3 regions of the Catenuloplanes indicus genome follow, and region 2 is predicted to be linked to each of the others. Evidence: riboswitches for the same ligand, from Rfam matches in the RefSeq annotation. Region 2 holds a riboswitch; each other region holds the start of a gene.
What was found. Region 2 has a riboswitch for cyclic di-AMP ahead of J2S42_RS22440 (C40 family peptidase). Riboswitches for the same ligand answer to the same signal wherever they lie in the genome.
Positions count from the first base shown of each region.

Region 1 (3,899 bases), 580 kb from region 2:
TGTTCATCCGCGTGGTCGACGACTTCCTCGCCTGGCTCGCTCACCCGACGCTCGACCATGCTGCGATCCGCGCCGTACTCAACGACGTCGAGCGCGCCAACGCCGCCACCCACGGCTACGGCAGCCGCGTGTTCCTGCGCAATCTGCACGAGTGCTTCGAGAAGCTGAGTGAACGCCCGGCCACCGACGCCGAGCGCCGCGAGATCGAAGAGCTGGCCGCCGCACTCGTCTTCGACGAGGTCGAGCTGATGCCGGAGGTCGCGGAAACGCTCGCCGACCTCGGCACCCGCCACGAGTTGGCGCTGCTGACCAAGGGCGACGACACGGAACAGCGTCGCAAACTGGCCGCATCCGGCCTGGCCGGGCATTTCGGTAGCGTGCACGTGGTTCGCGAGAAGGATCTGCCGACATACCTGGCACTGACCGAGTCGCTGTCACTCGACCCGGCCACCACGTGGATGATCGGCAACTCCCCGAAATCCGACATCATCCCGGCCCGCCGAGCAGGCTGGAACGCGGTCTTCATCCCGCATCCACACACGTGGGAACTTGAGCACGCCGCCCTCGACCCAGCCGACACGGGCGTACTGGAACTCCCCTCCTTCACCACCCTGCGCAACCACTTCTGACCACACCCGCAGTTAACGGGCAGCGGCCGGCGGCGACAGCGGCCACTGGAACGGCGGTGGGGTTCGGGGTGATCGCCGGCGAACCGGCGGGGAGGAGCCGCTGGGCGACGACCGGTGCCCGCGGGAGCAAGCCCAGCGCGACCACGCCGGATGCGGGAAGAGAGTCGGGAATTTCGCTTCGGTGGAAACGAAGGAGCCCGCGGTGGGCGGCCGCGGGCTCCGTTGCGTCAGATGATCGACAGATGGACGTGGTTCGTATGGTCGCCGGAGGGTGTGCCGCCGCCGGCGTACGATTGCCAGCCGCTCGACGGTAGCCAGATCTGGCTCCACCAGATCACGTAGAGCACGCCGAGCCGGTCCGCGTTCTTGATGTAGAAGTTGGCCAGGTTGTCGCCGTAGGCCTTGTCCGCGCCGACGGCGACGCCGCCGAAGCCGCTGGCCTGGGCGGACCAGTCGCAGGCGCGGCCGCGGGGGTGCTCGCCGCCGTCCTCGGCGCTGCGGTAGCAGGAGACGAAATGGTCGAAGCCGGCCGACTTGGTCTGCTTGTAGGCGTGCAGCGTGCGGGGCGTGATGCAGCCGCCGGTCGTCGGGTCGTCCACGGTGCAGCTCTCGGACGGGAACGACCCGTCGGCAGCCCGCTCGACCGCGACCGCGACCGCCGCGGAGCCGCTGCCGGACTCGACGTTCGCCGCGGCGCCGCCGCCGGCGGCCTTCAGCGCGTTCTCGGCCTGCTTCTTCCGCTTGTCCATGGTCTCGACCTGCTTCTTCTGCTCACCGATCTCCTTGTCGATGGCAGATTTCGCACGGGAGGCCTCGTCCTTGGCCACGACCAGCTCGCGGACCTGCTTCTCCTGGTTGATCGCCATGGTCTCGAGCAGCGTGGCCCGGTCCATGAAGCCCTCGCCCTCGGAGGCGTTGAGGATCGCGACCATCGGGCCGAGGCGCCCGTTGCGGTAGGTGCGGCCGGCGAGCTCGCCGACGGTCGCCTCACGCGTCTTGAGGTCGGCCTCGATCGTCTTGAGTTCCTCGGTCAGCTCCTTCTGGCGCTTCTCCGAGGCCGCGAGCTTGTTCTTCGCCTCGACGAAACCCTTGCTGGCCGCGTCGAGCTGTTCCCTGAGCTGTTCCGTGCCGCCCTCGTCGATCGCGTAGGCGGGCGTTGCGAGCGCGGCCGTGGCCACAGTCGCCAGCAGCACCGAAAGCGCTGCCATTCGCCGTAGGCGCATCATGTTCCTCTCTCGGACCGCCGGCCGGGTTAGCTGACGGGTTCGGGATGGGAACGACACCCCTACCGCTGACGCGGATTCACCCCACAAACGTGGTTCCCCGACTCGCTGAGCGATTTGGCGGTGGTCGCCACGGGCACCGGGCGTGCCCGCCGATGACAACCGGCGGCAAGACTACCCAGTCGCGCCAAGGACGACCGCTCAAGATCCGTAAAATTAAGAATTCCCTATAGTGACGCAAAGTGCCCGCTCAATGACCGGAAAACATAGAGAAACATCGACGCGATACGGGAAAGGCCGCCCCGGCGAACCGAGACGGCCTTCCTTGCACTAATCGTCGAGCAGGCAATTACAGAGAGCTTGCGCGACGAGCCGGGGCGCGGCCCGCGGGCTGATGCGGCTCCGGTCCCACGCCCGTCCGCTCCGGGATTCCCATCGTCACCGGCTTGTCCGCCGACACCGTCACCAGCTCGCCGTGGTGCACGAGTGTGACGCTCTTCTCACCCGTGCCGTTGCGCAGCGAGTAGGTGACCTCGTCGCTGCGCACGTCCACCCGCAGCCGCAGCCCGCGCCAGAGCAGCGCGAACTCCATCCGGGTGATCCGCTCCGGCAACCGTGGGTTGAAGGTCAGCTGACCGCCGTGGTCGCGCATGCCGCCGAGGCCCATCACCAGCGAGATCCACGAACCGCCCAGCGACGCCACGTGCAGGCCCTCGCGCGCGTTGTTGTGCAGGTCGTGCAGGTCCATCAGCGCGGCCTCACCCAGGTAGTCGTGGGCGAGTTCCAGGTGACCGGTCTCCGCGGCCAGCACCGCCTGGGTGCAGGCGGACAGCGACGAGTCGCGGACCGTGCGGGCCTCGTAGTAGGCGAAGTTACGCTGCTTCTCCTCGTCGCTGAACGCGTCGCCGCGCCACAGCATCGCCAGCACCAGGTCCGCCTGCTTCACCACCTGCTTGCGGTACAGGTCGAAGTACGGGTAGTTGAGCAGCAGCGGGTAGTTCTCCTGCGGCGTGCCCTCGAAGTCCCACTCCTGCAGCCGGGTGAAGCCCTCGGACTGCTGGTGCACACCCAGCTCGTGGTCGTACGGCAGGTGCACGGCCGCGCCCGCGTCCCGCCAGCCGGCGATCTCCTCGTCGTCGACGCCGGCCGCGCGCGCCTTGTCCGGGTACTTCAGCGCCACGTCCGCCGCGGCGTAGAAGTTCAGCTGGGCCATCAGGTTCGTGTAGATGTTGTCGTCGACCACGGCGGTGTACTCGTCCGGGCCGGTCACACCGTCGATGTGGAAGCGGCCGTGCCGATCGTGGTGGCCGAGCGAACGCCACAGCCGCGCCGTCTCGATCAGCAGGTCGAACCCGTAGTCGTGCTCGAAGTCCTCGTCACCGGTGGCCAGCACGTAGCGGCGGGCCGCGTCCGCGATGTCCGCCGCGATGTGGAACGCCGCGGTGCCGGCCGGCCAGTACGCGGAGCACTCGTGCCCGCGGATGGTCCGCCACGGGAACGCGGCACCGCGCAGGCCGAGCGTCTCGGCCCGTTCCTTGGCCAGGTCGAGCGTGGCGTGCCGCCAGCGCAGCACGTCCTTGGCCGCGTCCGGCTGGGTGTAGGTCAGCACCGGCAGCACGAACGTCTCGGAGTCCCAGAACGTGTGGCCGTCGTACCCGGGACCGGTCAGTCCCTTCGACGCGATCGGCCGCATCTCCGCGCGGGCGCCGGCCTGGAGGACGTGGAAGAGCGCGAAGCGAACCGCCTGCTGCACCTCCGGGTCGCCCTCGACCCGTACGTCCGAGTGGTCCCAGAACGCGTCCATGTACTCCCGCTGCGCCTGGACCAGCCCGTCCCAGCCGGTGAGCCGGGCGCTGGCCAGCGCGGCGCCGACCTGGTCGCGCAGCGCGGGCACGGAACGGCGGGAGGACCAGCCGTACGCGATGAACTTGATGATCCGCAGCTTCTGGCCCGGCTCGAGCATGCACGCGACCGTGGTCCGCAGCCAGTCCGGGTTGCCCTCGGTCTTGACCATGTGCCGGCCCTCGGTCTCCACCACGTGCTCCAT
Region 1 is NZ_JAUSUZ010000001.1:4,410,747-4,414,645, forward strand. Features, by position in the region: gene J2S42_RS19790 (HAD family hydrolase) at 1-629, shown strand, start outside; gene J2S42_RS19795 (coiled-coil domain-containing protein) at 857-1,837, opposite strand; cyclic di-AMP (ydaO/yuaA leader) riboswitch at 1,855-1,985, opposite strand; gene J2S42_RS19800 (glycoside hydrolase family 65 protein) at 2,202-3,899, opposite strand, start outside.
Region 1: linked by a shared signal. The riboswitch ahead of J2S42_RS19795 (coiled-coil domain-containing protein) and the one ahead of J2S42_RS22440 (C40 family peptidase) in region 2 are both predicted to bind cyclic di-AMP.

Region 2 (3,899 bases):
GCGGTGGTGGTGTCGGTGGCGAGGGGGGTGGCGCCGCCTCGGCCGTGGCGGGCGAGCATGGCGACGTCGATGGTGAATTCGTAGAGGCGCCAGTCGACGTGGGGTTCGGCGCGGAGGTCGCCGGCCAGGCGAGTGATGCGGGCGGTGTCGGTGACCGGGTGGGCGTGGCCGGCGAGGTAGGCCTCGTCGTCGCTGTCCTCGGGCGGGAAGCTGTGCAGCGCGTAGCGGCCGTCGCGGTCGAGGTCGCGGCGTTTCGGGGAGTCGACGATGAAGCAGAAGAGGCCCTCGTCGGTGATGACCGGGGAGACCGGGTGGACGCGGGGGCCGCCGTCGGAGCGGACGGTGGCGAGGTAGCCAAGGCCCGGACCGTACTGCTGCATGAGGGTGCGGATGGCGGCGGCCAAACCGGGCTGTGAGGTGGCGAAAGCGGTCCAGGTAGCCATGTGACGATCCTACTCGAACACGCGTTCGAACGGCCAGCATGCGAGATAGTGTGTCCGGATGCTGCTCTCCGACCGGGACCTTGTCGCCGAGATCAAGGCCGGCACCCTCGCCCTCGATCCGTTCGAGGCCGCGCTGGTCCAGCCGTCCAGCATCGACGTGCGGCTCGATCGGCTGTTCCGGGTCTTCAACAACCACCTGTACACGCACATCGACCCCGCGGTGCAGCAGGACGACCTGACATCCGAGGTGGAGGTGCCGGCGGGTCAGCCGTTCGTGCTTCACCCGGGTGAGTTCGTGCTGGCCTCCACGCTGGAGGTGATCTCGCTGGGTGATCAGCTGGCGGGGCGGCTGGAGGGGAAGAGCAGTCTGGGGCGGCTGGGCCTGCTGACGCACTCGACGGCCGGGTTCATCGACCCGGGCTTCTCCGGGCACGTGACGCTGGAGCTGTCGAACGTGGCGAACCTGCCGATCACGCTCTGGCCGGGCATGAAGATCGGGCAGCTGTGCATCTTCCGGCTGTCGTCGCCGGCGGAGCATCCGTACGGGTCGGAGGTCTACGGCTCCCGCTACCAGGGGCAGCGCGGGCCGACGCCGAGCCGCTCGTGGCGCAACTGGCGCACCTGGCCCACGACGTAAGAAGGCCGCCCCCGTCGAGCGAGGGCGGCCCACAAGAAGACCTTAGAGCGGACTGCCGAAGCTGTGCACCGGCATCGCGTCCATCTTCATCATCCGCACCGGCTCCGCGGGGTTCGGTGCGTGCACCACCCACTCGTCACCGGCGTACATGCCGACGTGGCTGAGGTCGGCGCGGTAGAAGACGAAGTCGCCCGGCTGGAGCTCGGCGCGGCTCACCGACCGCATCAGCCCGCGCTGCGCGGCCGCGTTGTGCGGGAACGAGATGCCGACCTGGTTGTACGCCGCGAGCATCAGGCCGGAGCAGTCGTAGGCATCCGGTCCGGCCGCACCCCAGACGTACGGTGATCCGATCTGCGCGCAGGCAAACTTGATCACGACGCCGCGCTTACCGCCGGGGTACTCGTAGGGGCACGGCGCCGGGGCAAGCTCGCCGCCACCACCGTTGCCGTAGATCTGGAGCCGGAGCTTCTGCAGCTCGTCGACCTTGGAGTTGATCTCCTTGGTCTTCTTGGCCAGCTCCGCCTCCTGCTTGGTGAGGTCGGCGACGAGCGCGTCAAGCGGCGCCTTCTCCGCCTCCAGCTGCTCCTTCAGCGCGACCACCTCGGCGATCTCCCGGCCCTGGGTACGGGCGAAGTGATCGAGGAGTTCGAGCTGGTTGGTGAGCGTGGTCGGCGAGCCGGTCACCAGGATCGAGCCGAGCGTGCTGGCGGGGCCGGTCTTGTACTCCTCCGCCGCGATCACGCCGACCCGGTTCATGACCTGGTCGACCTCGGCCTGCAACGGTTTGATCTTGGCGCCGAGCACCTCGGCCTGCTTCTTTTTCTTCTGCAGCTCCTGGCGGGTGGAGTTGTGCTTCTCGACCGTGGGCTCGAGCTGGGTCCACGCCTCATCGATCTGCTTCTCCACCTCGGTCACGCTCGGCTCCGCGTGGGCGGCGGTGCCGCCGAGCGTGACCACCAGCGCAGTGGTCAGCGCGCACATGGCGCCGACGAGGACGGACCGGTTTCGGAGTGCGGCAATGCCTGCCACCGAAGTGTGTGCTCCCTTGTGTCCCTGACCGCCTACCGGGTTAGCTGACGGGTTCGGGCGGGTGAGGGCCGGTGCAGTAGCGCCCACCACAGGGTCATCGCCCTACCGCCGGCCGCGGCCGGCGGATTCACCCCGAGTGCTGATTGGGTCCCCGGTTCATCGGGTGGATGATTCGGCGGTGTCAGGCTCGCGGCGACCGCTGATGATCGCGCGTCATCGAGCCCGGCGAACCCCAAGATTAGAGAGGCAAAACGGACACCGCAAGCGGATCTAGCCCAAAAATCGGTACGTGAAAGGGTGGTCGCCGTACGTCACGTCAATTGATCGCCACATATACATCGTCCACCTGACCGGCATATTGATCGTTGTTGGCGGTCACGCTCTTACCGCCGATTCGCAGCGGCTCGGTATTCGCGATGGACAGCCGGGCCGGCAGCTTCGTCGTGCCGCGCGCCACGCCGTCCACCGTGATCGACAGGGCGCCACCGGCGCGCGTGCAGCCGACCGCGTGCCAGCGCCCGTCGGCCACCCGGACCGGCGCGATCACCCGGTAGATCCGGGCCGGGCTGGCCACCACGCAGCTGGGCCGGCCGTCCAGCCCGTCGACCTGCAGCTTGTACTGGGTGCCGCCGCCGACCGAGAAGCCCTTCTGCACCACGTTCGCGCCGTCCGCGGTGTCGGTGGGCCGCATCAGCACGGACGCGCCGTAGCGCAGGCGCCTGGTCCCGGGGTTGAGCGTGGCCGGGTCGCCGCCCTCCAGGATCGCGCGCGGGCAGTTCTGCGGCAGCGCGGTGCAGCGGGCCGGGAAGGTCGCGGCCCAGCCGGCGCCGTGCCGGGTCAGCCGGAGCGCGCCACCGGCCGCGGTGCGCGCCCGCATGCCGTATCGGCCGGTGACGTCCAGGAACTGCCGGCCGGCGCCGCCGTCGAACGTGTACCGCACCGAGACCGGGCCCGGCGCGATCCGCGCCACCTCGGTGGAGGCCGACGGCACCACCTCGATCCCGCCATCGTCCACGAAGGGTTCCGGCGCCGCGGCCGGCTCCGAGGACACGGGCGACGGGGAGAGGGAGGGGGAAGCGGACGGAGTCGGGGCGGGGTCGCCGCCGGAAGCCACTATCGCGCCGGTGAGCAGCGCGAGCACCGCCCCTCCCACGGCGACCGCAGCCACCCGGCCCGTCAGCTTTCCCGGCATACGGCGTGTTTCGGACATTCCCCCATTGTGGGGATTGCCGGCTGCGGCACCCGGCCCATCCACCGCGGCTCACGGCAAAATCATGCAAAAGCAGGAGCCCGCACCGGTGTACGTACCGGTGCGGGCTCCCGCGCTGGACTGTGTGGCGTCAGACGTATCGGCGGAAGCCGACCACCTGCATCACGCTGATGCTGAGCACCTCGACCGACATGCCGGGCTGCGGCGCGTGCACCATCATGCCGCCGCCCAGGTAGATGCCATCGTGACTCAGGCTGCTGTTGAAGAACACCACGTCACCCGCGCGCGCCTCGGACCCGCTCACCGGCGTGCCCATGTTCCACTGGGAGACCGTGCTGTGCGGCAGGCCGACACCGGCCGCGCTGTGCGCGAAGGCGACCAGGCCGGAGCAGTCGAACGAGCCGGGTCCGGCCGCACCGAACACGTACGGCTTGCCGAGCTGCGCGCAGGCGGTCGCCACCACGATCGCGGCCGCACCGGTCGCGCCGCTGGCCGAGCAGGAACCGCCACCGGAGGTGCTGCCGCTGCTGGGGACGTTGGCCACCGAGCCGTACGCCTCCTCCTGCAGCTTCTCCAGCTC
Region 2 is NZ_JAUSUZ010000001.1:4,990,060-4,993,958, reverse strand. Features, by position in the region: gene J2S42_RS22450 (pyridoxamine 5'-phosphate oxidase family protein) at 1-443, opposite strand, end outside; gene dcd (dCTP deaminase) at 502-1,080, shown strand; gene J2S42_RS22440 (C40 family peptidase) at 1,123-2,109, opposite strand; cyclic di-AMP (ydaO/yuaA leader) riboswitch at 2,124-2,297, opposite strand; gene J2S42_RS22435 (LamG domain-containing protein) at 2,426-3,124, opposite strand; gene J2S42_RS22430 (C40 family peptidase) at 3,450-3,899, opposite strand, start outside.

Region 3 (3,899 bases), 2.2 Mb from region 2:
CCGGTCGACCTGCGCGTAGCGGCCGGCCACCGACGCCACTGAGGAGAGCGTCGGCACGGCCTGCAGCGGGCGGATGCCGAACGCGGCCGCGACCGCGAGCGCGGTGGCCGCGTTGCCCAGGTTGACCCGGCCGGGCAGCTGGAGCCGGATCAGGTGCCAGGCGCCGGACGGATCCAGCACGCCGTCGTCCTCGACCACCCACTGCGGCGCGGGGCGGCGCAGCGGGCAGCCGGTGCACCACCACTGGCCGTCCTGCCGCTCGATGGTGGAGCCGCACTCCGGGCACACCCAGGAGTCGTCCTGCCAGCGCTGACCGGCGCTGAACCAGGAGACCGTGGGGGAGTTGCCGGCCGCCCAGACGATCATCGGGTCGTCCGCGTTGCCGACGATCGCGACCTCGGGGTGCTTGGCCAGCGTGGTGCGCCAGAGCTGGGCCATCATCGCCACCTCCTTGGCCCGGTCCAGCTGGTCCCGGGAGAGGTTGAGCAGCGCGATGACCCGGGGGCGGGTCTCCTCGATCACCTGAGGCAGGTAGTGCTCGTCCACCTCCAGCACCGCGTACGGCGTGTCACCGGCCTTGGCCAGTGCGGAGGTGTGCCCGGTGGGCATGTTGGCACCGAAGGAGTTGGTCGCCACCGGGCCGAGCACGCCCAGCGCGGCCGCGGTCAGCCGGGTGGTCGTGGTCTTGCCGTTGGTGCCGGAGACCAGCGCGATGGCGCGGCCGGCGGCGAGGTGCTCGAGCAGGTCAGGATCGATCTTGAGACCGATCCAGCCACCGATCACGGACCCGTCGCCCCGCCCAGCCGCGCGGGAGAGCGCGGCGGCGGTGCGGGAGACCTGGGTCGCGACCTTGGCGCGGAGGGGCATGTTGCCTTGCGTCACCCGAGCGAGGTTACCGGACCGGTACCGCTTCACCATCGGCTCGTTCGGCCCCTTGCGGCCTGCCCGGGAGTACGTGTTGATCACGCTGGTCTTATCCGCGGTGTGACGCCGGCCCGTGTGGGAAGCTTCACCGGGTTCGATATACGGAGAGTGAGTGCGCGGGGCCGTGCCGTGCCGGAATATCGGGCACCCGACACGTCGGGGGCGAGGGCCGGGCATGCCAACCTCGGAGAGTGACCGATCGATGGCGCGGGCGTGCTCCCGAGGTCCGCTACAAACGATGAGCCGGTGCGCGATCCGCCCGCCGGTCGCGCCGGCCACGGGACACGCCGAACCCTGCCCGTCCCGGGCGACGCGACATTCCACCCAGCACATGGCAATCGAGGGCAGGGGCGGGGGAACCACTCGCAATCCGCACGACGGCTCGCTCGCGGGCCTTGGGGTGAAGCCCGGCAGTGTGCCGGGCCGGGCATCCTCGGCGCCCGAACCCGACAGCTAACCCCGCAGGCGTGCCGGAAGGACACCTTTCGTGCAGCACCTCAGCCAGAACCCGGACGTCCGGAACGCGATGCCGAGACCGGGCAGCACGCTCCGGCTCCGGGCCAGGCGTTCCACTCTGCCCGCGCGCGCCTCGATCCTGGCCGCCCTGATCGGCATCTGCGTCGCCGCCGGTCAGCTGGCCACCCCGGCACCCGCCGGCGCCGCGCCGGCGCCGGGCAAGGCCGCCGCGGTCGTCGCGCTCGCCAAGAGCCTGTCCGGCAAGCGCTACCGGGCCGGCGGTGCGAGCCCGGGCGGCGGCTTCGACTGCTCCGGCTTCACCATGTACGTCTACCGGACCGCGGCCGGGAAGAAGCTGCCGCACAACGCGAACCGCCAGCAGCGCGCCGGGGTGGCCGTGTCCAAGGCCCAGGCCCGCCCGGGCGATCTGCTGATCTTCCGGAAGGGCGCGCACGGCTATCACGCGGCGATCTACGCGGGCGGCGGCTACATGTACGACGCGCCGCGTCCCGGCGTGCGGGTGGGCAAGCACAAGATCTGGTCCCGTGCCTATGTGGTGCGCCGGGTCGTCTGACGCTCCGCCGGAAAGGGCCCCGCCGATGTCCGGCGGGGCCCTTTCGCGCTTTCGCAGCGCACTCGCAGCCGTCGCACAGCGCTGACGGCAGGAGATCGTTTGGCGACCGCATGTGTGCGTCCAATCCCTCCACTTCCCTCCACGCAATCGTCCAGACGCCTGCACACCCCGGAAAAACCACCCGAAATGTCCGGATAAAACGTGCGGGATGCGTGTCGATCCGAACGGATGTCGGAAAGAAGACGGCCCGTCGGGGCCAAAGCCCTCCACCTCGCGCAACCGTCTGTGACGTGCTGTTTTGCACTCCCGTACCCCTTGACTAGGCGCCGTTTCCGGTTGCGGGTGGAGGGAAGTGGAGTAAAGTGGGGCCACATGGCGGGGTCGTGGAGAGCCCGCCGGCCCGAGTGATCAGCGGCACCGCGAATGCCGCCGGCAAGGGCGAGGGGGTGACGCCGCGATGTTCCTCGGCACGCACACCCCGCGCCTGGACGACAAGGGCCGGCTGATCCTCCCGGCCAAGTTCCGGGACGAGCTGGCGGGAGGTGTCGTGATCACCAAAGGGCAGGAGCGCTGCCTCTACGTCTTCCCGATGCCCGAGTTCCAGCGGATCTCGGAGGAGCTGCGGGCCGCACCGATGACGCACAAGGCGGCGCGGGCCTACAGCCGGGTCTTCTTCGCCAGCGCGCACGACGAGGTGCCGGACCGGCAGGGCCGGGTCACCATCCCGGTGCTCCTGCGAGAGTACGCGCAGCTCGACCGGGAGCTCGTCGTGATCGGCGCCAGCACCCGGGTGGAGATCTGGGACAAGCAGGCCTGGGAGACGTATCTCGCGGAGAGCGAGGACGACTTCGCCGACATCGGGGAGGGGGTGCTGCCCGGCGGGCTGTAGTCGACGGGAAACCCGTACTGCGAGATCTCCAGCCGCTCGGCGCTCCTGGCACCCCTTCCCCGGTGTCAGGCGCGACGGTGGTGACGCCAGGAGGGCGGATGGGGATCTGGCGGTACGGTCTTCGTCGCACTGCTGGCGGGCATTGCGTGAAACGAATCGTCACCAGGTGATGGGGGTCGACATGGGGGTGCCCGAGCCGGAGCTCGTGGCCGAGGGTCGCGAGTGGCAGGCACGGGGCACACATGTGCCCGTGCTGCTGGAGCGGTGCCTGGCACTGCTCGCCCCCGCGCTGACCGGCGACGCGCCGGTCTATGTGGACACGACCCTGGGTCTCGGCGGGCACGCCGAGGCGATCCTGACCGCGAACCCACGGCTGACGCTGATCGGCCTGGACCGGGACACGGAGGCGCTGGAGCACTCGCGCCGCCGGCTGGACCGGTTCGCCGATCGCACCCACCTGGTGCACGCGGTCTCCAGCGAGCTGCCCGACGTGCTCGAGCGGCTCGGATACGAGCAGATCGACGGCGCTCTGTTCGATCTCGGCGTCTCCTCGTTGCAGCTCGACGCGCCCGATCGCGGGTTCGCCTACGCCCAGGACGCTCCGCTGGACATGCGGATGGACCAGGACCGTGGCATCACCGCGGAGGACGTGGTCAACGACTACGAACCGGGCGCGCTGGTACGGGTGCTGCGGGTGTACGGCGAGGAGAAGTTCGCCACTCGCATCGTCTCCGCGATCGTCCGGGAGCGGGGGCGCTCCCGGATCACGTCCACGGCCCGGCTCGCCGAGCTGGTCCGGGACTCGATTCCGGCACCAGCCCGACGAACCGGCGGAAACCCAGCCAAAAGAACGTTTCAAGCACTGCGTATCGAGGTAAATGGCGAACTCGCCGCCCTCGAAGCGGCGTTACCGGCGGCTCTCGACGCGCTGGCACCGGGCGGACGCGTGGTCGTCATGTCCTACCAGTCGCTCGAGGACCGCATCGTCAAGCAGGCGTTCGCGGCGCGAGCCCGGAGCACCGGACCGATCGACCTCCCGGTCGAGCTGCCCGGCAC
Region 3 is NZ_JAUSUZ010000001.1:2,785,414-2,789,312, reverse strand. Features, by position in the region: gene J2S42_RS12495 (MurT ligase domain-containing protein) at 1-867, opposite strand, end outside; cyclic di-AMP (ydaO/yuaA leader) riboswitch at 1,247-1,406, shown strand; gene J2S42_RS12490 (C40 family peptidase) at 1,412-1,954, shown strand; gene mraZ (division/cell wall cluster transcriptional repressor MraZ) at 2,412-2,843, shown strand; gene rsmH (16S rRNA (cytosine(1402)-N(4))-methyltransferase RsmH) at 3,025-3,899, shown strand, end outside.
Region 3: linked by a shared signal. The riboswitch ahead of J2S42_RS12490 (C40 family peptidase) and the one ahead of J2S42_RS22440 (C40 family peptidase) in region 2 are both predicted to bind cyclic di-AMP.